Linked DNA regions of Vreelandella piezotolerans. The protein of the gene in region 2 binds, or shares a complex with, the protein of the main gene of each other region. Links are inferred from orthologs where the notes say so. Each region holds a gene or a part of one and is shown on either strand. Other genes may lie near its edges.

Evidence for each region.
Region 1: the proteins of uvrD (region 2) and uvrB are in contact, whole or in part, in a crystal structure (PDB 7EGT), measured with the Thermus thermophilus proteins. The link is inferred for Vreelandella piezotolerans from one-to-one orthologs. Residues at the interface, in WP_096412145.1 of Thermus thermophilus: His654, Arg656, Phe657, Gln666, Asp668, Glu669, Lys680, Arg681, Leu682, Ser683, Lys685, Tyr686, Ala687; in WP_096411307.1 of Thermus thermophilus: Glu23, Leu25, Arg26, Asp27, Gly28, Glu29, Arg30, Phe31, Arg55, Glu326, Asp327, Phe328, Glu379, Ser382, Gln383, His398, Gly400, Arg401.

What each region holds. Positions count from the first base shown.
Region 1 is NZ_CP048602.1:1,932,571-1,948,152, forward strand. What follows is about bases 3,419-6,353. They hold uvrB (excinuclease ABC subunit UvrB), read right to left. Parts: upstream 5,931-6,353; coding sequence 3,906-5,930; downstream 3,419-3,905. Other genes in these bases: GYM47_RS08895 (OsmC family protein), read right to left, coding at 5,955-6,353. Outside these bases: cls (cardiolipin synthase), read right to left, coding at 1-1,283; GYM47_RS08880 (fumarate hydratase), read right to left, coding at 1,389-2,894; more of GYM47_RS08895, read right to left, coding at 6,354-6,362; GYM47_RS08900 (hypothetical protein), read right to left, coding at 6,363-6,560; CAF17-like 4Fe-4S cluster assembly/insertion protein YgfZ, read left to right, coding at 6,746-7,702; GYM47_RS08910 (TatD family hydrolase), read right to left, coding at 7,693-8,481; GYM47_RS08915 (peptide chain release factor 3), read right to left, coding at 8,500-10,089; GYM47_RS08920 (putative motility protein), read right to left, coding at 10,278-10,487; GYM47_RS08925 (NAD(P)/FAD-dependent oxidoreductase), read right to left, coding at 10,590-11,831; amt (ammonium transporter), read left to right, coding at 12,166-15,543. UniProt on the Escherichia coli protein: The UvrABC repair system catalyzes the recognition and processing of DNA lesions. A damage recognition complex composed of 2 UvrA and 2 UvrB subunits scans DNA for abnormalities.
Region 2 is NZ_CP048602.1:3,776,241-3,791,867, forward strand. The notes cover bases 6,195-9,174. They hold uvrD (DNA helicase II), read left to right. Parts: upstream 6,195-6,575; coding sequence 6,576-8,774; downstream 8,775-9,174. Other genes in these bases: hexR (transcriptional regulator HexR), read left to right, coding at 6,195-6,484; GYM47_RS17410 (TRAP transporter substrate-binding protein), read left to right, coding at 8,919-9,174. Outside these bases: GYM47_RS17370 (IclR family transcriptional regulator domain-containing protein), read left to right, coding at 1-686; aroQ (type II 3-dehydroquinate dehydratase), read right to left, coding at 679-1,116; 2-oxoadipate dioxygenase/decarboxylase HglS, read right to left, coding at 1,171-2,541; GYM47_RS17385 (DUF72 domain-containing protein), read left to right, coding at 2,738-3,607; GYM47_RS17390 (sodium-dependent transporter), read left to right, coding at 3,763-5,106; GYM47_RS17395 (PA3496 family putative envelope integrity protein), read right to left, coding at 5,156-5,374; more of hexR, read left to right, coding at 5,630-6,194; more of GYM47_RS17410, read left to right, coding at 9,175-10,007; GYM47_RS17415 (acyl-CoA thioesterase), read right to left, coding at 10,079-10,492; GYM47_RS17420 (PstS family phosphate ABC transporter substrate-binding protein), read left to right, coding at 10,630-11,592; GYM47_RS17425 (ABC transporter permease subunit), read left to right, coding at 11,689-12,807; phosphate ABC transporter permease PstA, read left to right, coding at 12,807-14,219; phosphate ABC transporter ATP-binding protein PstB, read left to right, coding at 14,213-15,025; phosphate signaling complex protein PhoU, read left to right, coding at 15,056-15,627. UniProt on the Escherichia coli protein: A helicase with DNA-dependent ATPase activity. Unwinds DNA duplexes with 3'-5' polarity. Translocates on single-stranded DNA with 3'-5' polarity. Initiates unwinding more efficiently from a nicked substrate than double-stranded DNA.

The DNA.
Region 1 (15,582 bases), 1.8 Mb from region 2 along the record:
AAATCAGCACTTGGCACGAATGCCGTAATCTCAAAATTTAGCCGAAACGAACGATTATCTAAGTTCACTGTGCCGACTGTTGCTGAAGAGTCATCGATGAGCATGATCTTTTGGTGCAAGAACCCAGGTTGATAACGGTATATTTTTACGCCTGCCCTTAACATGTCAGGCAAAAACGAAAAGGCGGAAAGAAACACCAGTAAATGATCTGGCCGTTCTGGAATCATCACACGTACATCAACACCACGCATGGCGGCTAGTCGTAGCGAGTCTTGTACGCCTTGATCGGGTACGAAATAGGGACTTGTAACCCAAAAGCGGTGATTGGCACTATGAATCAGCTGCTGTACGAGTAACCCTGCGGTATCCTGCTTGTCGGCTGGGCCAGAAGGCACGATGACTACTTGCTGATCTTGCTGTGGGTGGCACTCTGCATGCCAGTTCAAGGTAATGACGTCTCCCGTTGCCCAGTGCCAATCTTCCCAAAAGGCTTCTTGTAATCCCAACACGCAAGGGCCTTGCACGTTTAAATGGGTATCTCGCCAAGGGCCATGTTTGGCGCTCTTACCTAGATACTCGTTCCCCACATTGAAGCCGCCAATCCACCCTTGCTTACCATCTACTACAGCAATCTTGCGATGGTTTCGGAAATTGAGCTGGAAACGGTGTTTGAGTCCGCGTGACGAACGGAATGGCGATACTTCGACGCCGCTTTCTCTCAACTCGTTAAAGTAGCTGTCGTTGAGTTTACGGCTGCCAATTTCGTCATACAGAAAATAGACGCGCACTCCTCGCTTGGCCGCCGCGCTCAATTGTCGAAGGAGCTGTCGACCCAACTCGTCGTCACGGACGATGAAGAACTGGATGAGCAGGTAGTCCTGCGCTTGTTCGATACCTTGGAACAAACTCTCGAACGTTGCTTTGCCATCGATCAAAAGCTTGGTGCTATTGCCCTTCGTCAACGGCATCATGGCCAACTGCTCGACGGCCTGTATGTCGGTATTGTTAGAGTGTGCAACGTGAGGTTTTACGTTATGCCTATAACGTACGAGCACCCGGCGCAGTACCGAATCGCGAGCGCCTCTTGCGGTCACATAACCATAAAAACGTGGACGACCAAATAGCCAGTAGGCAGGGACTGCGGCGTAGGGAAACGTCAGTAATGAAATGATCCACGCGACTGCACCTTGTGACGTGCGACTCGACATCAGAGCCATCACGGCCGAGATCATACCCAGCACGTGAATCAACATAATCCCTGTCCCTAGCAACCAAGAGGTCATGGGCTATTCCTCAACATCCGTTAGGTCTCACGACGTCGCTCCATACACAGGAGCCCCGCTAAAACGGGGCTCCTGTCGTGATACAACGTCTATTGCATCAGCCTATCACGCTTTTTCAGCAATGATCTCTTTCCATTTGGCCGGACCGGTCTGGTGCACCGATGTGCCTTGGCTATCCACCGCAACGGTAACGGGCATGTCTTCCACTTCGAATTCGTAGATGGCTTCCATTCCTAGGTCCTCGAACCCTACGACCCGCGATTTCTTGATGGCCTGCGCCACTAAGTAGGCAGAGCCACCCACCGCCATGAGATAGACGGCTTGGTTATCACGAATCGCCTCGATGGCAGCTTGACCACGCTCGGCCTTACCCACCATGCCCAATAGCCCCGTCTCCTCCAACATCGTACGGGTAAATTTGTCCATTCGCGTCGCCGTCGTAGGGCCAGCCGGGCCGACCACCTCGTCACCCACCGGATCGACCGGCCCAACGTAGTAGATGAAACGACCTTTCATATCGACAGGCAGCGGCTCGCCTTTGGCGATCATATCGACCATGCGCTTGTGAGCCGCATCACGGCCCGTGAGCAGTTTACCGTTCAATAACAGCGTGTCGCCAGGCTGCCAGGTTTTCACTTCCTCGGGGGTGACGGTATCCAGATTGACACGCTTCACGTTGTCGCCCGCTTCACGGGTAATTTCCGGCCAGTCTTCGAGCTTAGGCGCCGGTAAGGCCACAGGGCCGGATCCGTCCAGCGTGAAATGGGCGTGGCGGGTAGCGGCACAGTTGGGAATGATCGCCACTGGCTTGTTCGCCGCGTGGGTGGGGTAATCTTTGACTTTGATATCCAGCACGGTGGTCAAGCCCCCCAGCCCCTGCGCGCCGATACCACTCTTGTTCACCTTGTCGAATAGCTCGAGACGCAGCTCTTCGGCACGGTTGCTGGCACCGCGAGCCTGTAGTTCTTGGATATCGATAGGGTCGAGCAGCGCTTCTTTGGCAATCTCCATCGCTTTTTCAGCGGTGCCACCAATCCCAATACCCAGCATGCCCGGTGGGCACCAGCCCGCCCCCATTTTGGGAAGCTGCTCCATTACCCAATCGACTACGCTGTCGGAAGGGTTAAGCATGGCGAATTTCGATTTTGCTTCGCTACCGCCTCCCTTCGCGGCCACATGGATGTCGACTTTATCGCCCGGCACGATTTTATGGTGGATGATGGCGGGCGTGTTGTCTTTGGTGTTTTGACGCTTGCCGTCCGGATCGGCCAGAACCGAGGCTCGCAATACGTTATCCGGCAACTGGTATGCACGACGCACGCCTTCGTTGACCATGTCGTCAAGGCTCATCTCGGCGTCCCATGTGACGTTCATGCCCACATGTACGAAGACCGTCACGATGCCGGTGTCTTGGCAAATCGGGCGGTGACCCGTAGCGCACATGCGGGAATTGATCAAAATCTGTGCGATGGCATCTTTGGCTGCCGGGTTCTCTTCCCGCTCGTAGGCCGCCGCCATGGCGTCAATGAAATCTTTGGGATGGTAGTAAGAGATGTACTGCAGAGCATCGGCAACGCTTTGGATCACGTCGTCCTGGCGAATCACGGTCATGGATTAACAGCTCCTCGGTTAACGTCTAGGCTGCAGCCTTGGCGGCCGTCTAAGTGTGCGGGAAGTATACCGTATTGAGGCCCAAGGCGGCAGCCAATCCAGTGGGCTACGCGCTTTGTTCACTTAGCTCTTTGGTAGGATTATGAATCATCAAAATTGAGATAACGGTATAAAATTTACGGCGAAGGAGGTGGCTGACACCGAGGGCACCAATAGAGTCGCCGTGACCCTATTGTCGTACGCTCAATCACATAACCACAGCGGTGGCACGATAATCCGGCACGCTCGAACACGCTGAACCGCCATTGGCGGCGAGACTCACCAGAGGCAACGGCTTGTTCGATCCACGCGTCCTGATTGGTGACACCTGCTGTTCGGTAAGCCGTGCGGGTAATATCGATGATGCGCGACGACAACACCGCTAGCTGCTCACTCGTGAGGTCACAAGGACGCTGCTTGGGATGCAACTGGGAAAAAAAACAGAATCTCAGAACGTAAGTAGTTACCCAGGCCGGCGACCAGCCCCTGGTCGAGCAGTAGTGCTCCCAAACTTCTGCGCCTAAACGCCGGTAACAAAAGACGTTGCTCTACGTCGGCAGCACTGACTTGCTGGCTCAGCAAGTCAGGTCCTAAACGGGATAAAAACGGATGATGCGCCAGCCTGTCCTCTTCCCAAAGCGAAACGTCAGAAGCACTGTATAAACTGGCAGCACGCCCTTCCGCCACCAAACGAACTCGTAAGGAGCGCGACGTATTGGGTGGCTTGTCGTCAGCATGCAGTTTCCATACGCCATAAAGCTGGTTGTGCGAGTAAAGCACACGACGGTCGGCAAACCGAATCAGCATGGCTTTTCCCCACGAGTCCACTGCCGACACCCTGACACCGATCAGCGAGCTGGCTTGACTGGCAAGCTCGGGAAAGGCGAACCAGGCATCCTCGAGAATTTTTCCACCAATCTGCTTTTCAATGCGATCCGCCGCTCGGCGGATCTCGGGACCTTCGGGCATCGGTTATCCTAGCGCCAGCTGTTTTTCTTTCATTTGATGCAGCTGGTCGCGGAGCCGGGCAGCCTCTTCGAACTCCAGGTTTTGCGCTGCTTCGAACATGGCATCTTCGATCTTGCTGATGGCGGCCAGAAGCTCCTGCTGGTTCATGGACGCCACATCGTATCCGCCTGATGGCTCAGCCACTTTACGCTCGCTACCCTTACGGCGATTGCCCTTTTTACCCGGCGTTTGGGCCGCTTCGAGGATGTCCGCCACGGAGCGCGTGACCGTTGTGGGCGTAATACCATGCTTTTCATTATGCGCCATCTGTTTGGCACGGCGTCGCTCGGTCTCATCGATCGCTTTACGCATGGAATCGGTGATTCGATCACCGTACAGAATCGCCTTGCCGTTGGCATTGCGTGCGGCACGACCAATGGTTTGGATCAACGAGCGTTCAGCGCGCAGGAAGCCTTCTTTGTCGGCATCCAAAATGGCGACCAGCGATACCTCAGGAATGTCCAACCCTTCCCGAAGCAGGTTGATACCCACCAGGACATCGAACTTACCCAGCCGCAGGTCTCGGATGATCTCGACACGCTCGACCGTATCGATATCGGAGTGCAGGTAGCGCACCCGGATATCGTGCTCGTCGAGGTAATCCGTCAGGTCTTCCGCCATGCGCTTGGTCAGCGTTGTCACCAGCACGCGCTCGCCAACGGCGTTACGTAAGCCAATCTCCGACAGCAGGTCGTCCACCTGCGAACTGGCCGGGCGCACTTCGATCTGCGGATCCAACAAGCCCGTTGGTCGCACGACCTGCTCGACGATTTGACCTGCGTGCTCGGCCTCGTAAGGCCCAGGTGTCGCCGACACGAAAATCGTTTGGGGTGAGATCGACTCCCACTCCTCGAACTTCATCGGCCGGTTATCCAACGCGGACGGCAAGCGAAATCCATACTCCACCAGCGTTTCTTTACGCGAACGGTCGCCTTTGTACATCCCTCCCACTTGAGGCACGCTGACGTGTGACTCGTCGATAAACAGCAGCGCATCATCCGGCAAGTAGTCGAAAAACGTGGGAGGCGGCTCGCCAGGAGCACGGCCTGAGAGGTAGCGCGAGTAGTTTTCAATCCCGTTGCAGTAGCCCAATTCGAGCATCATCTCGATGTCGTAGAGCGTTCGCTGCTCTAGCCGCTGAGCCTCTACCAGACGCTCGTGATGACGCAGCCACTCCAAGCGCTCTTTGAGCTCGGCTTTGATGGCGTCGATAGCTTCAAGAATGGTTTCTCGGGGCGTCACGTAGTGGGACTTCGGGTAGATCGTCATGCGAGGTACTTGACCACGAACATCGCCGGTCAGCGGGTCAAACAAACGAATAGAGTCGATTTCGTCGTCGAACAGCTCGACGCGCACCGCCTCTTCGTCCGAGTCCGCTGGAAAAATATCGATGACATCGCCCCGCACGCGGTAGGTACCGCGACGGAAATCCATATCATTACGGGTGTACTGAAGCTCGGCCAAACGGCGCAAAAACGCACGCTGATCGATCAGTTCACCGCGTGTAAAATGAAGACGCATCTTCAAGTACTGATCGGGGTCCCCCAAACCATAGATCGCCGATACGGAAACGACGATCAGCGCATCCCGACGCTCTAACAGGGCTTTAGTAGCGGACAAGCGCATCTGCTCGATATGGTCATTGATCGAAGCGTCTTTCTCGATGAACGTATCTGAAGAAGGCACGTAGGCCTCTGGCTGGTAGTAGTCGTAATACGAAACGAAGTACTCGACGGCGTTATCAGGAAAGAACGACTTGAACTCCCCGTAAAGCTGGGCTGCTAGCGTTTTGTTGGGCGCCATGACGATCGTGGGTCGTTGCAACTGCTGAACCACGTTGGCCATAGTGAAGGTTTTACCCGAACCGGTGACACCAAGCAGCGTCTGATGGGCAAGCCCGGATTCCAAACCGCTAATCAACCCGCGGATGGCCGCAGGCTGATCGCCCGCAGGCTGAAATTTTGACTGCAGACGAAATTCCTTGCTCATCTTTGCTCCTATTGGTGAATGGGCCTACACGGTGTGGGTGGCTATCTCGATCGTCGCCTGGGTCATCAGGCGTTGGATCGGGCAGCGATGGCTTATCTCCTCCAGTTTAGCGCGTTGCTCTGGAACGCTGATGCCATGAAGCTCTAACGTCACGTCCAGCTTGTAGTGACCTTGGCGTTCGCCGCTGTCATCGCGCTGCACTGTGACGGTCACCCCTTCCAACGGCCACTGCTTACGTTTGGCGTACATTTGGACCGTGATCGCCTTGCAGGTTCCCAGCGCAATATCAAAATAGTCATGGGGATCTGGAGCGCTTTCATCTCCTCCTACCACCGTAGGCACGTCCGCGAAGAGGTCATCCATGCCGTTGACCTCGACGCGCTGACGAAAGGCGATATTTCGTTCACTGATCACCACGATAGGCAGATGCATTTACGATACCTTGATGCGCAGGTTGAGTTTTTCAATGGCCTTGATGAGAGCGTCTCGTTTCGCGCGCCCCTCCACTTCTGCACCATAGCGCCCCACTTCAGCGCTATCGACGCCATCCAACATCATCAGAGCGGTGGTAATTTTGTTGACTTGTTCTGCGGTGGTAACACCCTGAAAACTCAATGATTGAACTGCCATGAAACGTCCTTTTGAGGAAAAGTGTTTGCCTAGGTTGCGTCGTGGTAACCGGCAACGACCATTACCTATGCAAACCTGATACAGAATGAAGAGTCTAGCATGCCGTCAAGGCCTTGCAATCCAACAAGTCTGCCCACATTTTGATAAAGATCGACGATGCTTACCCACAATGTTCAGGAGCGACCATGACCATGGAGAAGACGCCGCCCTCTAGTGCCGTACGTTTGGATCAATATGCTGCACTGGATATCAAAGGGGCCGATGCGGAGAAATTCTTGCAAGGTCAAACCAGCGCGCAAGTGGGATTGGCAAACGGCTCGTTTGCGCCGCTTACCTGTTTTTGTACCCCAAAGGGCCGCATGTTGGCCAACGGACAGCTGTGTAGGCTCGAGATGAATCATTATCGGCTGATTCTCGACGCCTCTCTGGCGAATGATCTGGCCAAACACCTGAACAAATTTGCCGCTTTTTACAAAGCGGAGTTATCAGTGGCACAAAACATCATTTTCGCAGGCGCCAGTGAGTCAGCCGAAAACTTGGCCTATTGTCTGGGCGTGACGTTGCCAAAGCAGCCCTACACCCACGCCACTAGCACGTCTGGCACGGTGCTACGCCTCCCAGGGTCTCCTCGTTGGCTATTCATGTTCGAAGAAGAGCCTCAAAATCTCTTGACAGACAGCGAGGCATTGCTCAACGCCTGGAAGCTGTCAGATATCCGTAGCGGACTGGCGTGGCTCACGGCCGCTCAGCAGGACCAGTTCCTACCACAAATGCTGAATTGGGAAGCGTTGGGCGGGATTAGTTTCAAGAAAGGGTGCTATACCGGCCAGGAGGTCGTTGCCCGCGCCCATTTCCGCGGCCAAGTCAAGAAGCGCCTCGTGCACGCCCGCGCGCACACTGCCTCGCTGCCCGAGCTGGGTGCCACCCTAATGGATGAGAGCGGTAAATCGTTAGGCGAAGTCGTCAGCAGTGCAACCAGCGATGATCAGCACATCGAGCTTCTGGCCGTAATGAATACCAAGGTGATGGAAGACGGCGTGACCGTCTATTGGCAGACAACACCTCTTACCTTGCAGGCGCTTCCCTATCCGATCGAGCGCTTGGACCCTGAGCAGATAGCCGCTCAGCTTGCTCAGAACTGATCGTCTAATGCAAACAGCCGGGCGGCGTTGGCACTGCTCAATGCCGCCACGGTTGCGAAGCGCTGTTTTCTCAACTCTGCCACTACCTTCGCCACCTGCGCCACGTGCGAAGGTTCGTTGCGCTGGCCTTGGTAGCCACTTAACGGCATATCGGGGCTATCGGTTTCCAGCACGAACCCATCATCAGGCAATTTTGTCACTACGCGGCGTAACTTTTGAGCACGCTCATAGGTCACCGCCCCCCCCAATCCCAGCATGTAGCCCATATCCAAAAACTTGGCGGCCTGTTCGTAGGAGCCAGAAAAGGCATGAACGAGCCCTGCCCTTGGCAACGCTTGTTGGCGCAACCGCTGACTGACTTTGTCATTGGCCTTGACGCAGTGAACCACGACCGGTAGACGGCTTCGCTTGGCGATAGAAAGCTGGGCATCGAAGTAGTGCCACTGAGCGTCCAGACTATCAATAAAACGACCATCGATACCGCACTCACCAATCGCCACCGGCCGGTCCTTAGGCGCCCCCTCGAGCTGCTGGGTGACCAGCGCCTCGAGAGCCGTCAAATCATCTGGGTGATGGTGCTCAATGAAGTAAGGATGAAGCCCGAGACAGATGCGGACATCGTCACGCTCGCCGAGCGCCAGCACATGCGGCCAACGCTGCCGCACCGTCGCAGGCACGATGAAGCGGCAGACGCCCACGGCCTTCGCAGCGGCGATGACGGCATCACGGTCCGTCTCGAACTCCGCAACGTCCAAATGACAGTGGGCGTCTATCAGCATCTATCCCCCTTGCGGATATTAATGCTCGCGGGTTGGCTGGAAACGAATGTCTGGCCAGCGCTCCTGGGTCATTTGCAGGTTGACCCGCGTCGGCGCGATGTAGGTTAGATAGCCACCACCGTCGATAGCCAAGTTGGCGCTTGCCTTACGCTTGAACTCTTCGAGCATTTTCGCGTCGTCACAATAGACCCAGCGTGCGGTTTGCACATTGACGCCCTCGTAAAGGCAGTCGACCTTGTACTCCTCTTTCAAACGGTGGGCGACCACATCGAACTGAAGCGTACCCACGGCCCCCAGAATCAGGTCGTTGTTGTCCATCGGCATGAATACCTGCGTAGCGCCCTCTTCAGAGAGCTGCTGCAGGCCTTTTTGCAGCGCTTTCATCTTGAGAGGATCCTTTAGGCGAACCCGCTTGAAAAGCTCAGGAGCGAAATGAGGGATCCCCGTAAAGCGCATATCTTCACCGACGGTGAACGTATCGCCAATCTGAATCGTGCCGTGGTTATGTAAGCCGATGATATCGCCAGGCCACGCCTCCTCTACCTGAGAGCGGTCCGAGGCCATGAACGTCAGGGCATCGGCGATCTTGACGTCTTTACCAATGCGCACATGGCGCATTTTCATGTTCTTTTCATACTTACCCGAACAGACGCGCAGAAACGCAATGCGGTCACGATGATTCGGATCCATATTGGCTTGAATTTTGAAGACGAAACCAGTGAATCGCTCGTCTTTCGCGGTCACTTCGCGGGTATCGGTCTCGCGAGGTTGTGGTGATGGCGCATGCTCAACGAAGCCATCCAACATTTCACGCACGCCAAAGTTACCCATGGCGGTACCAAAATAGACCGGCGTTAGTTCACCACGACGATAGGCTTCTAAGTCGAATTCGTGAGACGCGCCGCGCACCAAATCGACCTCCATGCGAAGCTCTTCGGCTTGCTCCTCGCCCAGGATCGCGTCTACCTCAGGGTTATCCAATCCCTCAATTCGCTTATCCTCAGGAATACGGTTGCCTTGCCCTTGCGTGTAAAGATGGATGACATCATTGTAGAGGTGATACACCCCTTTGAAATGGCGCCCCATCCCGATCGGCCACGTCATCGGCGCACACTGAATATTGAGGACCGTTTCGACCTCATCCATGACTTCGATGGGATCGCGTATATCGCGATCCATTTTATTGATGAACGTCAGAATGGGCGTCGTGCGCAAACGACATACTTCCATCAACTTGATCGTGCGATCTTCGACGCCTTTCGCGCCGTCGATGACCATCAGCGCAGAATCCACCGCTGTCAGGGTACGATAGGTATCTTCGGAGAAATCCTCGTGACCCGGCGTATCAAGCAGATTGACGATACGGCCGCCGTAAGGAAACTGCATCACGGAGGTAGTGACCGAAATACCGCGCTCCTGCTCCATCTTCATCCAGTCGGACGTTGCGTGGCGATCATTACGTTTACTTTTCACCGACCCCGCCAGCTGAATGGCATTCCCGAACAGCAGCATCTTTTCTGTGATCGTGGTTTTGCCGGCGTCAGGGTGCGAAATAATCGCAAAAGTACGGCGCAGCTCGGCTTCGCGCGCTATTTGGGCGTCAGACATGGAGTTCTCTAAGAAGGTGCAACGTGATGACTTAAAACTTGGCGCCAAATCCTCGACGCAATAGGCCTATGGTAACGCAAGTCGCCTACAACGGCATACCACCACGTGAGTAACGTCCAGTGCACAAAAAAACGCCGACAGTGTCGGCGTTTGGGTCTATTGAGGCAAGCACTCAACAAGAGCAAGCGTTAGGCGTAGGTATTCACTTGGGTGCCCACGCTACCCTCTTGAGCAAGGTTCGGCTGAGCACCGGTGTCAGCAGAGGCCAACACTTCAGTGATTTGCTCAGCTTGAACGTCCAGAGCCTCGCGGAACATTTGCATTTGCGCTTGCTCAGCGGTTTGCGCCTGATTCATGTACAGCGCTGTGCTGACGGCATTACTTGCAGCTACATCCATACTACACCTCGCTCCTATAGATGACATTCATAGCCTAGCAAACCCAAACCGACGGAGCCATGTTTCTCCCGCGTGATTATGTAAAGACGTGCGACAAGGCGTTTAAAAGCGATCCGCACGGAAGGGGCTCATATCGATGGCCGTTGGTTTATTTTCCATCATATCCGCTAGTAATTGGCCAGTCGCAGGTCCCAGAGTAAATCCTTGGTGGCCATGGCCAAACGCAAGCCAAAGGCCGGGATGGCGCGGTGCTGGGCCAATGACGGGTTTCATGTCCGGCAGGCATGGACGAGCCCCTTTCCATGCCGCACTGTCCTTGCGTTCCCCAAGTGGAAAGATCGAGCGCGCGACTTTCTCAGCAGCGCCCAACTGCTCTTCATCGGCAGGGGATTCAAGACGGTCCAGCTCCGCGCCAGTGGTCAAGCGCACTCCCGCATTCATAGGTGCCAGCAAATAACCAACTTCGGCATCCATCAACCAGTAATTCAGCTTCGCTTCTGGCTGAGTCGCATAGTGCATGTGGTAGCCGCGCTTTACGAACGTTGGGAAATGGTAGCCCAGCGGCTTCATCCACTGGCCCGCCCACGGCCCCAAGGCCATGACGACTTGATCTACCTCTAACGACGCTGCGTTGGTCGTTACGGTCCAGCGCTCACCGTGCTGGGTGACGCCGGTAATATCGGCCTGTAACAACTCCCCACCCATGGCCTCGAATGACGTCGCATACGCCGCCACCAGGCCACCGGGGTCAGCAACGGTCCAGGGGTCGAGCCAGTGAATGGCACCAATAATGTCATCACCAAGCTGCGGTTCTTTAACGCTTAACGCAGCGCGGTCGAGCACAGCAAATTCGACGCCATAGAGTTCGCGGGCCTCTTCAGCTTCTTGAATGCGTTTATCGAGCTTCGCTTGAGTGCGATATATCTCCAACCAGCCCTCCTTACGCACCAAATGATCGGCCTTTGCCGCTTCGATCATCGGGCCATGGGCGTTTAGGCAAAGCTGAATCAGTGAAGCGTACTCGGGCACGATTTTTTTATAAAGCCGAGATGAGGAGTGGTGCCAGTAGCTCAGCAGCGGTGAAGCGGCATTGACCATTCCGGCGGGCCGGTAACGGATATCGACACGACGATTAGGCAACACGCTAAGGATGGTCTTCATATCGCGAGGAAACGGATAGGGCCGAACCGCCTCTCGCTGAATGATGCCCGCGTTACCAAACGAGGTTTCTCGGCCAGGTTGGCGACGATCGACCAGCGTGACTTGATGGCCACGTTTCTGCAGCTGCCAAGCAATACTGACCCCTACCATGCCTGCCCCCAACACCACCGTTTGACGCGCCATTTTGATGCACTCCTTTCTATCTGGATATTGTTCAGACTCATACTGTGAGCAGCATGGTTAACATATTGAAAAATATCACCAATCAAACCGCATTTGCACAGTCATAAAAACTGTTTTATCTATCATTTTTAGTCATTTATCACGCTTAAAGCGCAATAAAGGATGACTTCACTATCTGCGGCACAACAATTGCTTCATTACCATTAACACTACCTGAGCCACTCCATCGTTATGGACACTTTTAGGCTGGACGCTGCGTTCATGAGAAGCAACTCGACATTCTTTGCACCCCCTTCATGTCTGCGATGCACCAAAACAGTACAAGGAAAACACCATGGCCGATAGCTTCGACTCCACCTTGATCGACACGCTTTGGGTGCTATGGGCGGCAGCGCTCGTCTTCGTCATGCAAGCAGGTTTTCTCTGTTTGGAAGCGGGCACTACGCGCACGAAAAACGCCATCAACGTAGCAATGAAGAACTTGGCGGATTTTGCTATTGCCGTTAGCGTTTTCTGGCTAGCCGGTTTCGGCATGATGTTTGGCATTTCGCAAATGGGATGGCTAGGCAGCTCCCTGTTTGGCTGGCAATTGGAACCTACCAACGCATGGCTCATGACGGTCTTCGTCTTTCAGGCCATGTTTTGCGCCACGGCCGCTACCATCGTTGCAGGCGCCGTTGCCGAGCGCATGCCCTTCCTTGGCTATTTATGGACCGCCTTTTGGATTGCCCTATTGATTTACCCGGTGTTCGGCCACTGGGCCTGGGGCGGCTTACTGGGAGGCATGCCTGGCTGGTTGGCCACACTTGGCTTCATCGACTTTGCCGGGGCGACCGTGGTGCACAGTGTTGGCGGCTGGGTAGCCCTCGCAGCCGTAATCGTCATTGGTCCGCGCCAAGGGCGCTTTCAGATCGATCATCCCCCCACCGCGTTTCCAGCGGGGAACTTGCCGCTGGCAATGCTGGGGGCGCTCTTCATGATACTGGGTTGGTTTGGATTTAACGGTGGTAGCACACTCGCGCTGAATAGCTCCGTGCCTGGGATTATCGCCAACACCATGCTGGGTGCCGTAGGCGGCATTTTATCGGCCCTGCTGGTGGGCTGGCGGGTGCGCCGCTACGCCGATGTCATGTATGCCATCAACGGGGCCATCGCTGGTCTGGTGGCCGTCACGGCAGGTGCTCATGCGCTGTCACTCCATGCCGCCTTTTTACTGGGTAGCGTAAGCGGCGTGCTGATGGTACTGGCCAGCGAATGGCTGCTGAAAAAGCGTATCGATGATGCAGTAGGCGCCATCCCCGCTCATTTGGTTAGCGGTGTGTGGGGCACCCTCGCCCTTCCTTGGTTCGCGGACATGAGCAGACTCGGCAACGATGTTAGCCGCATGGAGCAATTTGGGACTCAACTACTCGGCGTGTTGACCTGCGGCCTTTGGAGTTTTGGCATGGCCTGGATGCTGTTTCGCATCACACGTCGCTTTCTTCCTCTGCGGGTCTCTGAGGACGCGGAAAAAATGGGGCTCAACCTCGCCGAGCATGGCGCCAAGAACGAACTCCACCAACTCCTCGAGCATATGCGCCAGCATGAAAGGCAGGGCGATATGCGCCAGCGGATCGAAGCGGACCCGTTCACCGAAGTAGGCGAAATCGCCGCTAGTTACAACCGTGTATCAGCGGCGCTGGAACGCGCAGTGGGACATACGCAGGTCATGCTGCGCAACCTGCGCGATGGTGTCATTACTTGGCAAGCCGATGGAACACTGACGGGACTGAATCCCGGCGCAGAAGCACTGTTCGACGTGGACGCCGAACAGCTGGTTGGTCGTCCGGTGACCACGCTGCTTCCCCATACCCCCCTCGCCCCTGGCGCTAAGCATGAAATCAAGCTTCGACTGGAGGACCAGCAAGTGCGTTACTTGGAACTCCAAATAAGTGAAGGTGCTATCGGCTCGGCTTCAGAGTGTTCTGGCATGGTGCGCGACATCACCGAGCGCAAGCAGCTTCAGGAGCAGTTGAATAGAGAGCGAGACTTGGCCCGTACCACGCTAGCGTCCATTGGCGACGGCGTGATCACCTGTGATGCCAGCGGTAACATTACCTTTATCAATGGTGAGGCCGAACGGCTAACAGGGTGGACGCTCACCGAAGCGACGAACAAACCGATTCACACCGTTTATCAGCTTCGCGACGAGCTGAGCGACGAGCCCATCAGCAATCCCGCGCGACAGGTATTGACCCAACATCGTGCGGTGCATTTCAGCGAGCATTGCCAGCTACTGCACCATAGCGGCAAACGCGTGCCCATTCAGCACAGCGCTGCCCCGATTCGTTCGAGGGGTGGCCTGACTCTTGGTGCCGTGGTGGTGTTTCAAGACGTTAGTTTGACCCGACAACTTTCGGAACAGCTCAGCTACCAGGCGACCCATGACAATCTGACAGGGCTCCTCAATCGGCGAGCCTTCGAGACGCTGATGACCAAACTGCTCACCCAGGAGGAGAAGCACCACCACGTGCTCTGCTATCTCGATCTGGATCAATTCAAGATCGTCAACGATACCTGCGGACACCTGGCGGGGGATGAGCTTTTGCGACAGATAGCGTTAAAACTGAAAGCACACGTTCGGGATAGCGATACGGTTGCTCGTCTAGGCGGGGACGAATTTGCGCTCGTCTTGACTCACTGCCCGATGAAGAAGGCCAATATCATCTGTGAAGCGATTCGTCGCGATATCGAACATTTTCGCTTTGCATGGCAAGGCCACACCTTTGGCATTGGCGTTAGCATCGGCTTGGTCGCGATGACGCCCGAGCACGCCATGCGTCTGTCGGACATACTCCACGCCGCCGATGCTGCGTGCTATACCGCCAAGGAAGCGGGTCGAAATCGTCTTCATTGCTACCAACCGGACGATCATCTGCTACTAGAGCGTCATGGAGAGTTGCAGTGGGTTCAGCGGCTGCAAAATGCCTTGGATAACGATACATTTCGCTTGTTCGCACAGCCTATTACCGCGGTTAACGGTCATCACTCAGGCTATCGAGAGATCTTGCTGCGCTTGGAGGAGAACGGCACACTGATCGCTCCTGGCAGCTTTCTACCTGCCGCTGAACGCTATCACTTCATGCCCCGCATCGATCGCTGGGTGGTGCGCAATACGCTCGCCTGGCTGAGTGACCGCCATCGCTGCGCTGAGGGAGATACCATTGGCCAGTGGGGGATCAATTTATCGGGGGACTCCCTATCAGACAGCGATTTTTGTCAGGAGCTGATACAGCACGTGCGTGGTGCCAGTCTGCCTGACGGCACCCTATGTTTCGAAATTACCGAAAGCGCTGCGATTGCACAGCTCTCCAAGGTGAGCGAACTGATTCAGTCGCTCAAATCTCTAGGCTGCCGATTTGCCCTCGATGACTTCGGCACCGGTCTCTCTTCTTTTAGCTACTTGAAGCAACTCTCCGTCGACTACCTCAAAATCGATGGCAGCTTCATCCGCAATATTCATACCGATCCTATCGATCGCGCGATGGTAGAAGCCATTCATGCGGTTGGGAAAGCTCTGCACATCGACACGGTAGCCGAATACGTCGAACATCAATCGACATTGGACACGCTGCGTTCACTGGGAATCGATTACGCGCAGGGGTATTTACTGGGTCAACCGGAGCCCATCACCGTGACAGCGGAGGGACGGATAAAAGTCATGCCGAGATAAACAAAACGGCCGAACAAATAAGAAGAAGCACAAAAAGGA
Region 2 (15,627 bases):
CGCGCATGACGTTGAGCGAAGTCGCCTCGCGCACCGGCATGAATAGGGCCAAAGCGCGACGCTTTTTGCTGACGCTGCATGCCTTGGGCTACGTACGCAAGGAGCAGCGCTACTTCGAGCTAGCGCCCCGCGTGCTCCAGCTAGGCTATGCGTTTTTGTCCGCCAATAATTACCAAGGCGTCATTCAGCAATACTTGGAAGAAATCACCGCCGAGACAGGCGAGTCGTCCTCGCTGGGCGTGCTAGACGGTCACGACGTGACCTATGTCGCGCGCTCGGCTGCCAAACACCGCCTCATGGCCATCACCCTATCGGTAGGCACACGGCTGCCCGCCGCGTACACCTCCATGGGGCGCATACTGCTGGCTCAACTCAGCGATGAAGCACTCGATCGCTTTTTGGCGACGATTACGCTCGAGCCCTTCACCGATAAAACCGTGACCGATGTCAACGAACTGCGCCACCGCATCGTCGAGGCACGCCAGCAAGGGTATGCCATTTCGGATCAGGAGTTGGATTCGGGCCTACGCTCCATCGCGGTACCGGTGTACGACGCTAAACAGCACTTGATGGGGGCCATCAACATCAGCACCAACGCGGCTCGGGTCGACCTCGACACGTTGGTGAACGTTTACTTACCGGTGATACGGAGCAAAGTCGCCCACATACGTGCGACCATCAACTAGCCATCACCGCCTCGAGCGCCGCTTTGTAGCCCTGCACGCCAAGCCCCGCAATCACGCCATCGGCGCGTAGCGAGACGTAGGAGTGGTGCCGAAACGACTCGCGCTTATGCACGTTGGAGAGATGCACTTCGATGACGCGGCCATCGAAGGCGTTCAATGCATCGAGAATCGCCACCGAGGTATGCGTATAGGCCGCCGGATTGATGATGATGGCCCGGGTGCCGTCCACCCTCGCCGCGTGGATGGCATCGATGAGCGCTCCTTCGTGGTTACTCTGCAGGCACGTGATCTCCCAGCCGCCCATCACCGCTTTTTCGCGCAGCAGGTTATTCACGTCGTCTAGGGTGTCGAAGCCATAAATCTCTGGCTGACGTGTGCCCAGTAGATTGAGATTAGGCCCATGTAACACCAATACTTTGTCCTGCTGCATCGTGCCCTCCTAAGGTGATGTGATCGAATCATGGCAAACGTTGGTCGCCACGTTCTAACACCTTCCTTTGAGCACTGCCAGCGCCGCGTCAAGTGATGCCTGCTCGCGGCTTGCGTAGAGCGCAATCTCATCGATCACATCGGCCCCTAGGTCGTGCTCGAACTGCGCTTGGTTGGCCTGACTGGCGTATTCGTCGCGCTCCTCGCCGCCCAGATTGGACTGGAAGATACCCGCCGCGCTGACCGGCAGGAAATCTTCGTAGATCATGGGTTGGCAGAACAACACTCCCTGATCGACGAGTGCTTCCAAGGTCTCCGCATCGATGTGTTCAGGCAGCGATACCTTAGCGTCAGGAGCGGCGTAGTAGTGGAAGAACGCGAGCCCTTCACGACGCAGCGTATCGAGATCATCAGGGAACGCTTGAAACACCTCGGCCAGCTGCGCTTGGTGGGTGGCGTTATCCTGAGCAGCGGGTAACTGCCGCGACTGGGCCAAGAGCTGGTCGTAGAGCGCTCGTCCTTTCTGCGTCAAGGCAACGCCGCGCTGCTCGATTTCACCGAAGCGGGCGGTGTGATGACCGGCCACGCTATCGGCAAAGGTAATCGTCTCTTCCAGCGCTTTGAAGCTGGTTTGGCGCAGTAGAATCGGGCAGCATCGACGGGGCGGGCCTTCGATCACCGCTTTAGGGTCGATGCCGACACTCGGCATCTGCTGCTGTACCGCATCGATATCCAAGGTGCGCGGCGTCAAGTGATTGATATGCGGGCCGTGAAAACTCACCACGTCGGCAATCAACCGATGCTCTTGATGCAAACGGTCGTAGGTGGCGCGGTCGACGGTGGCATCGTGATGCCAGCGGAACGTATCGAGCGCGGCCTGCACGAACGCTTCGGCATCGGCAGCGTTCAAGCCCCCTTGCGCTTCGCAGCGGGCAATCAGCGCTTGTGCCTCGGGGGTGACGATTTCACGGTGGGAGAGAATTTCCCGCGCCTGCTCGCGAAGCGCTGCGTTTTCGATGAGCTCTAGACGCAACAGCGAGGTAAAGACACGAAAGGGATTACGCCTCAACGCGTCGTCGTCCACCGGACGAAAGGCCGTCGAGTGCACCGGCACACCGGCAGCCGCCAAGTCGTAGTAACCCACCGGATACATGCCCATGACCGCAAACATGCGCCGCAGCAGCGCCAGCTCTTCGGGCAGGCCGACCCGGATCGCTCCATGACGCTCGACGCTCAGGCGCGCCAGCTCGTCGGACGCTTCGAGCGAGCGGGCGAGGTCGGCATCGTCTGCCAGCACGTCACGATTCACACGCTCCACCAGCGATAGCAGCGTGCCGTATTGCGGTACTTCCTGTTGATACATCGCCGACATCGCTTTGGAGAAGTGATCGCGAATATCGTCGGCGCTTACATAAGCAGCATCCATGGGGCGTTCCTGTCGATTGTCTTGTGAGCGTTGTAATGATCGCCATAGTAGCGCTGTAGCGACGGGGAGAGTTTCATAAATGTGGCCGTTATCTTCATGAACACGCCGTGCACCACCGCCACAGCGGGCGATGTTAAGGTTACACTAACTTTTTTATACGTTACTTTGGCTACTGTCGACAAAGGCTACCGTTGCGATGACCGCCCCATGCTCGCCCCTACCGCTCTATCTTGGCTTGCCCATGTGGGCCAATCAGGATTGGCAGGGTGGCCTCTACCCGCGCCAGGCCAAAACCGACCTGCTGAGCGACTACGCGGCAGTGTTTTCCAGCGTCGAGGGTAATACGACGTTTTACAGCGGTGCGCCCAAATCCGACACCATCGCTGCTTGGGCCCGCCAAGCCCCAGCGCACTTTCGCTTCTGCTTCAAACTGCCGGCGAGCGTGACGCATGACCAGCGCCTCGGCAGTTTGACGGCTGCTTGGAAGTTCATCGCCGCACTGACCCCGCTTCATGACCGGCTAGGTCCGACCATGGTGCAGCTACCGCGAGATTTTGGCCCTTCCGAGCTGCCCAAGCTGGAAGCGCTGCTTGCCCACTGGCCAGCGCATCTGCCCTGCGCCGTGGAGGTGCGCCACCCTGTTTTTTTCCACAAGGGTGAGGAGGAGAAAGCCTTCAACCAATTGTTGATAACTTATGGCGCCAACCGTGTGATGCTCGATGTGCGCCCCGTGTTCTCGACCCCTGCGAATGGCCATGCAGGTATCGCTCACGCTCAGCAGGAAAAGCCGAAACTCCCGCTACACGTGCTTTCCACGGCAGAGCAACCGATCATTCGCTTCATTGGCCATATTGACAAAGCCATCAATACTCGCTACTTCGAGCCTTGGGTAGACCGCCTCGCCCTGTGGATAAGTCAGGGGAAAACCCCTTTCTTATTTGTGCATACAGCCGATAACCGAGCGTCGCCAGAGATGGCTCGCCATCTGTACCACACCCTCCAACGGCGCATTTCACTACCGGCACTCGAGCCTTTTGCTGACGAAAAGCAGAGCCAGCTATTCTAAGGCCTCTTTTTAGACGAGCTGACTGGCAAGCCCCCCTATGATCGGATAAATTGCGCGTTCTTTCGGAAAAGCACGCTGGCAATCTCTCTATTTCCGAAAATCGGTGCAGTGCGCCGACAACGACTCATTACAATCGAACTTCACATAGGTGATTTATGGCAAAACTTGCACATGCACAGTGGTCGTCACGCATGGGCTTCGTGCTAGCGGCTGCGGGTTCCGCCGTTGGCCTGGGCAATATCTGGCGCTTCTCTTACATGGTGGGCGACAGCGGCGGTGCGGCGTTCGTACTGGTGTATTTGGCATGCGTCGCGCTGGTGGGCCTGCCCATTTTGGTCGCCGAATGGATGATTGGCCGTCGCGGCCAGAAAAATCCCATCAATACCATGTCCGATTTGGCCGCTAGCCACGGCAAGACGCGCGCTTGGGCAACGATCGGGGTGAGCGGTGTTCTCGCCGCCTTCTTGATCTTGTCGTTTTATAGCGTGATCGGCGGCTGGTCGTTGAACTACACCCTGAGCTCGGTGATTGGCACCTTCAACGGCCAAGATGCGGACAGCATTGGTGCGCTGTTCAGCGGCATGCTGGGCAGCCCGACGACACTGCTGCTGTGGCATACCGCCTTCATGGTGCTGGTGATCGGCATCGTGGCCCGCGGCGTTACCAAAGGCCTGGAAAGCGCGGCTCGCACCATGATGCCTGCGCTGGTGGTACTGATGCTGATCCTGGTCGGCTACGGCATGACCAGCGGCTACTTCGGTGAAGCCCTGAGCTTCATGTTCAGCCCGGACTGGTCAGCGCTAAATGGCGGCGTGGTACTAGCGGCCATGGGCCAAGCGTTCTTCACCCTCTCGCTGGGCATGGGCATCATGATGGCCTACGGCTCTTACCTGGGCGAAGACGTCAACCTGATCAGCACCGCGCGCACCGTGATCATACTGGATACTGCCATTGCCCTGCTGGCTGGCTTGGCGATCTTCCCGATCGTGTTTGCCAACGGCTTGAGCGCAGGCGAAGGCCCCGGCCTGATCTTTGTGACGCTACCGCTGGCGTTCGGCAACATGACCGGCGGTACGATTCTGGGTCTGATGTTCTTCCTGCTGCTTACGTTTGCAGCGCTGACCTCTGCCATCTCGCTGCTGGAGCCGGTGGTGGAAACCTTGGAAGAGCGTACCTCGATGTCGCGTTTGGTAGCGACGTTTGCGAGCGGCATTGCGGTGTGGGCGCTAGGCGTTGCCGCCCTGCTCTCGTTCAACGTATGGTCGGACGTGCTGCTGTTTGGCTTGAATATCTTCGACCTGCTCGACACCTTTACCAGCAAGATTCTCCTGCCGCTGACCGGCCTGGGCGCGATCCTGTTCGCCGCCTGGTGTTTAGAGCGCAAGAGCGTCGAGGCTGAGCTTGGGTTGTCAGCCGCTGGTGTGGGCGTATGGAACATACTCGCACGCTTCGTCGCGCCCGCAGGTGTCATCGCCGTGTTCGTGGCCGGCTTGATCTAAGCCGTCACGGCCCCGCGAAGCTGGCGGGGCCGTATCATCACACGCTGTTTTAGTGCAATTCGCTCTCTTGCGGTTCGTCATCGTCCGGCAAGGGAGCGATATCCCGCGACAATTTCTGGAACTCCCGATGCAGCTCGATCCCTCTGCGTGCTCTTAGGCTACGCTGGGCGGCGCTGCGCCGACGTTGGGCATGCTCATCGACCTCCATACTCATGAATATGTCGAGCAATTCGCTTTTTACCGAGGTCATTCGTTCGACGTTTCTCATGATCGACGCTCCTCCAGGTGAAGTTGCCTACGTCCACCTGCATCCGTGACCACTGATTTTTTGAATGATGCAGTGCGGCACGTCACTTCTTACTATAACCTACTTGACAAAATGATGACGAATCTTGAAGAAATGGGTTAACGCCCTTTTAACGGCAGCCCCGGTGGATGATTACCGCTACCCTCTTCCCGTCACTCAGGCATACTGTGGCCACCTAGGCCTCATAAGCACGATCAAGAATTTAAGGAGCTGAACGTGAGCCGCGCCCTGTTCGATGAAATGAGACGCCGCATGGAGCATTTCCGTCGCTCCGAGCAAAAGGTAGCGCGGTTCGTGCTGCGTAATCCCGATGAAGTGATCCATATGCGGATCGTGGACCTGGCCACCGAGGCGAAGGTGAGCGAGCCCACCGTGGTGCGCTTCTGTCGCGCCCTTGGCTGCAACGGGTTTCAGGATTTCAAGCTCCAGCTCGCTCAGATGCTGGCCAGTGGCAGCCAGTTTGCCCAGTTCTCCATGAACGATAGCGACTCGGTGGCGGAGTTTTCCCACAGCATTTTCGACTCCACCGTGGGCACGCTGCTGTCGGTACGCGACCGGCTCGACAACGAATCGCTGGGGCGGGCCGTGAACGCGCTGGCCATGGCCAACCGGGTGGAGTTTTACGGCTTTGGCGCCTCCGGTGCCGTGGCATTCGATGCCCAGCACAAGTTCTTTCGCCTGCAGATCTCGACCTCTGCCTACGCCGACCCGCACATGCAGAACATGTCGGCGGTGACGCTGCAAGAGGGCGATGTAGTGGTGGCGATTTCGCAAACCGGGCGCACCAAGGCGCTGGTGGCCAGCGTACGTTTGGCCCGCGAAGCGGGGGCCACGGTGATTGGCCTGTGCCCCAGCGAGTCTCCGCTGGCCCACGAAGTGAGCTTGCCGCTGTTCATCGATGTGCACGAAGATACCGAGATTTACACGCCGCTCAGCTCGCGCATCGCGCATCTAGTGCTGATCGACGTGCTGGCCGTTGGCGTGGCCAAAACCCGCGGCCCCAAGCTTGCCGAACAGCTCAAAGCGGTGAAAAAGAGCCTGACCACGCTGCGTTACCCAGACGATCAATAAACGCAGCCCAACGCGACGTACGCTGTATACCCAGCCAGTGGGCGGGCTGTGCTAAACTGGCCGCCCATTTTTCGAACCGGCAGCGGCTTATATGGACGACGTCACGGCGATACTCGATCAGCTCAACCCCGCCCAGCGAGAGGCCGTCAGTGCCCCCCAGGGCAACCTACTGGTACTGGCGGGCGCGGGCTCCGGTAAAACCCGCGTGCTGGTTCACCGCATTGCCTGGCTGATGCAGGCCGAGGGGCTGTCGCCTTACGCGCTGCTGGCGGTCACGTTTACCAATAAAGCGGCGCGCGAAATGCGCACGCGCCTGGAAGCGCTGCTGGGCATCTCCATGCGCCACGTGTGGGTCGGCACCTTCCACTCCATTGCCCACCGGCTGCTGCGTACCCACTGGCAAGATGCCCGCCTGCCGCAACACTTCCAAATCATCGATTCCGATGATCAGCTCCGGCTGATCAAACGACTGCTCAAAGATTACTCGATCGACGACGAGCGCTTCCCGCCCCGCCAGGTGCAGGGGTTCATTGCGGGCTGCAAAGAGGAAGGGCTGCGGCCACACCAAGTCAACGTCAACGGTGATGGCTATTTGGCACAGATGGTCGAGCTCTACGAGCGCTATCAGTTCACCTGCGAACGCGGGGGGCTGGTGGATTTCGGCGAGCTGCTGCTGCGCAGCCTGGAGCTTTTGCGCGACAACCCGCTGCTGCTGAACCACTATCGCGAGCGTTTCGGCCATGTGCTGGTGGACGAGTTCCAAGACACCAACACCCTACAGTACGCGTGGCTGAAACTGCTGACCGGCCAGCAAACGCCGATGACGGCGGTGGGCGATGATGACCAGTCGATTTACGGCTGGCGGGGCGCCAAAGTGGAAAACATTCGCCGCTTCGAAGAGGAGTTTCCCGATACCCACACGGTGCGTCTGGAGCAGAACTATCGTTCGACCAGCGCGATTTTGGACGCTGCCAACGCGCTGATCAGCCATAACAGCGAGCGGTTGGGCAAAAACCTCTGGACCGATGGTATCGAGGGCGAACCGATCTCGGTGTATGCCGGGTTCAACGACCTGGAAGAAGCCCGCTACATCGTCGACACCATCAAAGAGAAAACCGAGGAGGGCTTCAACCGTCGTGATGTGGCCATTCTATACCGCTCCAACGCCCAGTCACGGCTGCTGGAAGAGACGCTGATTCGCCAAGGGATGCCCTACCGCATCTACGGCGGCCACCGCTTTTACGAGCGGCTGGAGATCAAGAACGCCCTGGCCTACCTGCGCCTGCTGCTCAATCGTGACGACGATGCCTCCCTCGAACGCGTCATCAACGTCCCCACCCGAGGCATCGGCACTCGCACGGTGGAAATCGTTCGCCACCGCGCCCGCGAGCAGAGTGTCTCGCTCTGGCAGGCGCTCCACGACGCGATTCAGGATGGCACCTTGAAAGGCCGCGCGGGCAACGCCGTTCAAGCCTTCGCCAACCTGATCGAGCAGCTCGATAACGACGCCGCCGGGCTACCGCTACATGAAATCATCGATCATGTCACTGCCCATACCGGGTTGATCGAACACCATCAAAGTGAGCGTGGTGAAAAGGGCCAGGCCCGTGTCGAAAACTTGGAAGAGCTGGTCACCGCCGCCCGCGCCTTCACCCATGGCGACGCCTTCGAAACCCCGGAAGCGGGCGAAGGCATGGCAGCACTGGAAGCCTTCTTATCAGAAGCCGCCCTCAACGCGGGCGACCACGAAGCCGAAGAGTTCGAGGACAGCGTGCAACTGATGACGCTGCATTCGGCCAAGGGCCTGGAGTTTCCCGTGGTGTTCATCGCGGGCGTGGAAGAGGGGCTGTTTCCCCACAAGATGTCCGTGGAAGAGCCTGGGCGGCTCGAAGAGGAGCGTAGGCTTTGCTACGTGGGCGTCACACGCGCCATGCAGAAGCTCTACCTCACCCACGCGGAAACCCGCCGACTGCACGGTAAAGAAGTGTTTCCACGCCCATCGCGCTTCTTGCGTGAGCTGCCGCCTCATCTGCTGGAGGAGGTCCGCCTGCGAGGCCATGTATCTCGCCCGGTGACCGCCTCGCGGCAAAGTTTTGCCCAAACCAATATCGAGAGCGACGGCGAGCTCCCTGCGCTGCACGTCGGCCAGCGAGTCGAGCACCCGGTCTTCGGCGAGGGCATCATTCTCAACGCCGAGGGAGAAGGCGCCCGTGCGCGGGTGCAGGTGAGCTTCGATGGCGAAGGCGTGAAGTGGCTCGTGCTCGGTTTTGCCAAACTGACACCGCTTTGAACGTAGCGCCGTTTTCACCTCGTAAAAGGGCAAGTGAAGACAGGGACTTGCCCTATAAAAGCGGCTTAGCGCATACTGGCAGGCGGACACTGCGCTCACTGCGCTTATAAAAAAACAGCCTATAATTTCGGAGTCATGCCCGCCATGCAACGCCGCCAATTTTTGAAAACCGCCGGCCTAGGCGCCGCCGGTGTCGCTGCTGCCCCCTTTGTTTCTACCGCCAGCGCTAACGAAACCTACACGTGGGATATGGTCACCTCCTGGCCGAAGAACTTCCCTGCCCTCGGTACTGGCGCCAACGACTTTGCCCGCCGAGTGGAGCAGCTCTCGAACGGCCGTATGCGCATTCGCGTTCATGGTGCAGGCGAGCTCGTGCCAGCACTGGAAGTATTTGACGCCGTCGCCGCAGGCACCGCCGAAATGGGCCACTCCGCCTCTTATTATTGGCGCGGCAAAGTGGCTGCCTCTCAGTTCTTCACCGCCGTGCCCTTTGGCATGACTACCACCGAAATGAACGCGTGGCTATATCATGGCGGTGGCCAAGAGCTGTGGGATGAGATCTACGCCAACCACAATCTGAAACCCTTTGCCGTGGGCAACACCGGTACGCAGATGGCGGGCTGGTTCAAAAAAGAGATCAACTCCCTCGAGGACATGCAGGGCCTCAAGCTGCGCCTGCCGGGGCTCGCCGGGGAAGCCATGAACGGCATCGGCGTCAGTACCGTCAACATGGCCGGTTCTGAAATCTTTACCTCACTGCAAACCGGTGCGCTCGACGCGGCGGACTGGGTCGGCCCCTATAACGACCTAGCGTTCGGCCTGCATCAAGTGGCGGATTACTACTACACGTCCGTGTGGAACGAGCCCACTGCCGTTCTCGAAGGCACCGTCAACCTGGATGCCTGGAACGCGCTGCCGGAAGACTTGCAGGACGTGATTCGTGAAGCGGCGCGCGCTTCTAACCTAGCGATGATCAGCGAGTTTGCCTACCGCAATGCTCAGGCCCTGGAAACGCTGGTGGAAGAGCACGGCGTGCAGCTACGCACGTTCCCGGAAGACGTCATGGCCGCGCTGTACGAGTCCTCCAAGCAGGCGATTCAGCGTCAGGTCGAGAGCGATGAAGAGTCTCGCCGCGTTTACGAGTCCTATTCGGCCTTCCAGGAAGTGGTGCGCCCGTTTAGTGACGTAGGGGAGTACGCCTACCTGAAAAGCCGCGACAATGTCGGTGCTTAACGTATTAGCCAATGTGAAAGGGCGCTTCGGCGCCCTTTTTTGCTATAAGGTCACGCTTACGATGTGACGGACTAGCCATGGACGGCACGGATACGACCGTTATCGTCCAACGCCACCATGACGAAACGCGCTTCGGTGACTTTCTGGCGCTCTTCAATGTGGCGGCCTTGGGGTGGGCGCACCCACACCTCGACATCGATTTTGATCGAGCTATGGCCAATATCCTGCACTTGGGTATAGACACTCACCATGGACCCGACCCGCACCGGGCTCAAAAAATCCATGGCTTCGATGGCGACCGTCGCGGTGCGGCCACCGGCTTCACGCCCGGCAGCCAGCTCCGCCGCTTGGTCCATATGATTCACTAACCAGCCGCCAGGAATATCGCCATAGAGATTGGTATCTTGCCGAGAAGCCAGTAACTTTAAGGTGAGCTGCCCTTTGGGGGCCGGTACGTCGTCCAAGTCGGTATCCAGCGGTGTCATAAGGTGGTCGCTTTGTAAGGTTATTGTTGTAGTGAAACGCTGTAGTAAAACCGGTACTCAAAACCGGCACTACGCAAGTGCATCACGTTGCTGCATCGCAACAGGGTAGCGATAGTTAATCATAAGAGGGGTGATGTTTGAAGGGCAATCGTTGGGCGTGCCATTGCGAGCGGATTCATCGCTGTTGTCGCCGTTGGGTGGCCATGGGCGTGCTGCTCTGCTCCACGGTTGCCTGGGGGCAACCTGCACCGGTGAGCGGCACCTTGGGTGCCGTAGGCTCCGACACCATGGCGGGGCTGATGCTCCGCTGGGGGGAAGCACTCAACCACCGCTACCCGGATATTACGCTGCAGTTTCAAGCAGGTGGCTCTGCCAGTGCACCGACCGCGCTAGTGGCAGGAACGACGCGCTTTGGCCCGATGTCGCGCCCCATGACCGATACCGAGCGTCAACAGTTCATCGAGCGCTACGGCTACCCGCCCCGTGAATTGAGCGTTGCCCGAGATGCCCTACTGCTGGTGGTTCACCGCCACAACCCTCTGGCATCGCTCACCCGCGAGCAAGCCGATGCGATTTTTTCCACCACCTTGGCGTGTGGGGGGCAGCAGCCAATCCGTCGCTGGGAAGAGTTACTGCCTGTGGCGCAGTGGCCCTACGGCAAGATTGCGCTACATGGCCGTAACTTGGCCTCTGGCACCCACGGGCTGTTTCTGGACCGGGCTCTATGCAACGGCCAATTCCGTCGCGATATCAGCGAACACCCTGGCTCGTCGGCGGTGATCGCCGCCGTAGGCGAGTCACCCAATGCCATGGGCTACGCAGGCTATAACCACGTGAATGCGATGGTTCGTGCCCTGCCGCTGATCGACGAGGCCGGCCGCGCTATCCGGCCAACTGTCTCGACGATCCAGGACGGCACTTATCCGTTATCGCGAAACCTCTACCTCTACGTGAATCTGCCGCCAGGGGAGACGCTACCGCCTGCCGAACAGGCGTTCATCGAACTGATCTTCTCCGACGAAGGTCAGCAAATCGTTCGAGCAGCGGGCTTCGTACCGCTGCCCCAAGCGCTGCGACAGCCGCCGCTGCTGGCGCCTTAGATTGTCATTTAAATGTCATAAACATGCCGTAGGGTGAAGAACTTATGCCATGTACGTACTTTTTTGCGACGCTACTCGTTTCTTTATGATGTCGACATGACTCCCCCACGGCTACCTCTTTCGCGTCAGCCGCTGCGCCTCATTCATGACCGTATTGCCACTGGCCTGATTACCGCCGGTGGTATCGGTGTTCTATTGGCCATTCTTGCCATTGGCGTGTTTCTAATATGGGAAACGCTACCGCTGCTGTCGTTTGGCGACACCTTATCTCTCAGCACGTTATCGCCACTGGCATGGGGTACGCTCAAAGCGGCCCTCGCTGCCATGCTGTTCGCGACCCCCATCGCGCTGGGCGCGGCCATGTACTCGGCGCTGTTCATGTCGGCACGGCTACGCAGCCGTATCAAGCCGCTATTGGAACTTATGGAAGCCATTCCCGGCGTGGTCGTGGGCTTCATTGCCGGTTTGCTGCTGGCACCTTGGGTAGAGCGTCATCTCGCCAGTACGCTACTGGTGTTTATATGGCTGCCGCTAAGCGCTGGAGTGGCAGGCTCGCTCTGGTATTTCGCCGGTTCGCGTGTGCGTCGGTGGCTGCCGCTCTCTTGGGCGGGCCTCTGGCTGATGCCTTGGCTCGCCATCATGATCACCTTGGCGCTGTGGTTGGCACCGCTCTTGGAACAGCTCTGGTTCGGCGGCGACCTACGGCTCATGCTCGATCAGCAGTACGGCCTCGATTACGCCACCCGTAACGCGCTGATCGTGGGGATCGCCATGGGGTTTGCGGTGATTCCTAGCATCTACTCGCTGGCCGAGGACGCGCTCGCCGATGTGCCTGCCAGCTTGATGGAGGGCGCTCAAGCACTGGGTGCCAGTCGCTGGCAGGCGCTGTGGAAAGTCGCGCTGCCTACCGCAGGCCCAGGAGTCTTCTCGGCCGTCATCATAGGTGCCGGGCGCGCGGTGGGCGAAACCATGATCGTCTTGATGGCCAGCGGCAATACCGCGCTGCTCAGCGCAAGTCCCTTCGAAGGGTTGCGCTCGCTATCGGCATCGATTGCTATCGAGCTTCCAGAAGCCGCTCCCGGTGGGATGACCTATCACCTACTGATTTTTGCAGCTCTGACGCTGTTTCTCTTTACTTTTTTGGTTAACACCCTTGCTGAGATGGTGCGCCAACGCCTACGTCAGCGCTATCAGCGCATCGGTGGGAGTCGCTAATGCGCTGGCACCGGAAGCCCCCCCGCCTTACGTCCGTGGGCAGCCTGTTGTGGCCTTGGCTATGCGCCGCTAGCGTTGCGCTGTCGCTGCTGATGCTGGCAACACTTCTGACGTTGCTGGCCGCCCGTGGCCTGGGCCACTTTTGGCCTGCCACGCTGGAACAAGTCACTCTGCGCTCTGGGGAGACGGTGATCGGTCAGCCGGTGCGGGAAGCCCCGCTGCCCAACGCAGCAGGGACAGAACGCCTCTACTTTACCGGCAACCGGGATCTTGACGGCGACAGCTGGCGCTGGGTCGCCCTCGGCGATATCGCCGCCGTTGCGGAGCCCAACGACCTCATCCGCTTGGAGCGTGCTCCATGGGGAGACTTCATCGGGCGCCTAGACGTCGTCGAGAGCGCAGGTCAGCGTTTTGAGGGTGAGGCTGCCTGGGCATTCGTTGCACAAGCGCTTAGATTGCCTGACGGACAACGGCCGATCGCACGGCTGCAGCTCACTTCCGCCCAGGGCGACACCGTGAGCCAACCGTTAGCGGGCGTCACTCGATTTCAAGCACCAAACGCCATGTCCTGGAGCCAAAAAGTCGCCGTTTGGTGCAAGCGTATATGGCAATTTCTTAGCGAAGGTCCCCGCTCGGCCAATACCGGCGGCGGCGTGTGGCCCGCCATCTTCGGTACGGTCATGATGGTGATGCTGATGTCGGTCATCGTGACGCCGTTTGGCGTACTGGCCGCCATTTATCTCAATGAAATCGCGCATCAAAACCGCCTGACTCGCTTGGTGCGTATCGGCGTACGCAACCTTGCCGGTGTGCCGTCGATCGTTTACGGAGTGTTTGGCTTGGGCGTTTTCGTTTACGGGATCGGGGGCTCCATCGACAGCTGGTTTTTCGAGGATACGCTGCCTTCCCCCACGTTTGGCACAGGCGGTCTGCTCTGGGCATCGCTGACCCTGGCGCTGCTCACCCTGCCGGTCGTCATCGTGGCCACCGAAGAGGGCCTGGCACGCATTCCCGATGCGCAGCGAGAAGGTGCGGTCGCACTGGGCGCCACCCGCCTGGAAATGCTGGTCCGCGTGGTGCTGCCCATGGCGACCCCGGCCATGCTCACCGGCGTGATTTTGGCCGTGGCCCGAGCCGCTGGCGAAGTCGCCCCGCTGATGCTGGTGGGCGTCGCCAAGCTGGCTCCCCAAATGCCTGTGGATGGCGAGTTTCCCTACTTGCACCTAGAGCGCAAATTCATGCACCTTGGCTATCATTTATTTGATACCGCTTTTCACGGCGAAGATGTCCAGGCCGCCATTCCCCTGGTGTTTGCTACTGCGCTGCTGCTCGTATTGATCGTGCTCGTGCTTAATCTAACTGCCATATTTCTGCGTCATTATTTAAGGCGTCAACGAGGAAACGAATGCTAGCGTTATCGTCCGCCAACCCGCCTCATGCATCGGTGACTCGCTTTACTGCCGAGACCTGCTGTTTGAGCATCAACCAGTTTCACCTCGCCTATGCGGGGAAAACGGCGTTGCGTGACCTAACGCTCGAGGTGCCTCGCCACCGAGTCACCGCTTTCATCGGCCCGTCGGGCTGCGGAAAATCGACGTTACTGCGTGCTATCAATCGGCTGCACGATCTTAACGAGTCGGTGACGCATCGAGGTCAGATTCAGCTGGAGGGTCAGGACATTCACGCCCCACAGATGAACGTCACCGAACTGCGTCGCCGTGTGGGCATGGTGTTTCAGACGCCCAACCCATTCCCAATGTCCATTTATGAAAACGTCGCCTTTGGGCTGCGTTTGCAAGGGCGCATGCCCAAGCGCAAACGCGACGACATCATCGAGTGGGCATTGACGTCCGCGGCTTTGTGGGACGAGGTGAAAGATCGCCTGCATCGCTCGGCGTGGCAGCTATCCGGGGGTCAGCAGCAGCGTTTAGTGATTGCCCGGACGCTCGCCGTACAGCCCGACGTGCTGCTGCTCGACGAGCCCGCCTCGGCGCTGGATCCGATCTCGACGCTGAAAATCGAAGAGCTGATTCGTAACCTGAAATCCCAGCTCACGCTGGTATTAGTGACGCACAATATGCAGCAAGCCGCACGGGTATCCGACTACACGGCTTTTTTGCAGCAAGGTGAACTCGTTGAATACGGGCCAACGGATCAAGTGTTCACCAACCCGCGTTTACAGCGCACCGAAAATTACATCACCGGCCGCATGACCTAGGCCCAACCGACGTTACGTCAGGAGTGCTCAATGGATATTACGAGCGATACCCACAGCCAGCATATCTCTCGCCAGTTCAACCAGGAGCTGGAAGAGCTGAAAACCCACCTGATGGCCATGGGCGGTCTGGTGGAAAAACAGGTGCAAGATGCCGTTCACGCGCTGCTGGAAGGCGACAGCCGTCTCGCCGAAAAAGTGCGTGACAACGACCGCCAGGTCAACGACCTGCAGCTACAGATCGATGACGAATGTACCCGCGTCCTAGCGCGTCGTCAGCCAGCCGCCTCTGACCTGCGCTTGGTACTAGCGGTCATTCGCGCCACGTCGGATCTCGAGCGGATAGGCGACGAAGCCAGCAAAATCGCCCGTAACGCACTTTTGCTGAGTGAGAACAGCAGCAGTATTCGTGGTTTGGTAGAAGTGCGACATATCAGTGAACACGTGCGTAAGATGCTACGCGATGCGCTGACGGCCTTTGCCCGCTTCGATACCGAGCTTGCCATGCAGGTCGTGCGGGAAGACGAGTCCGTGGATGACGAATACGGCAGCGCCATGCGCTCGCTGATGACGTTCATGATGGAAGACTCGCGCTCGATCAGTTC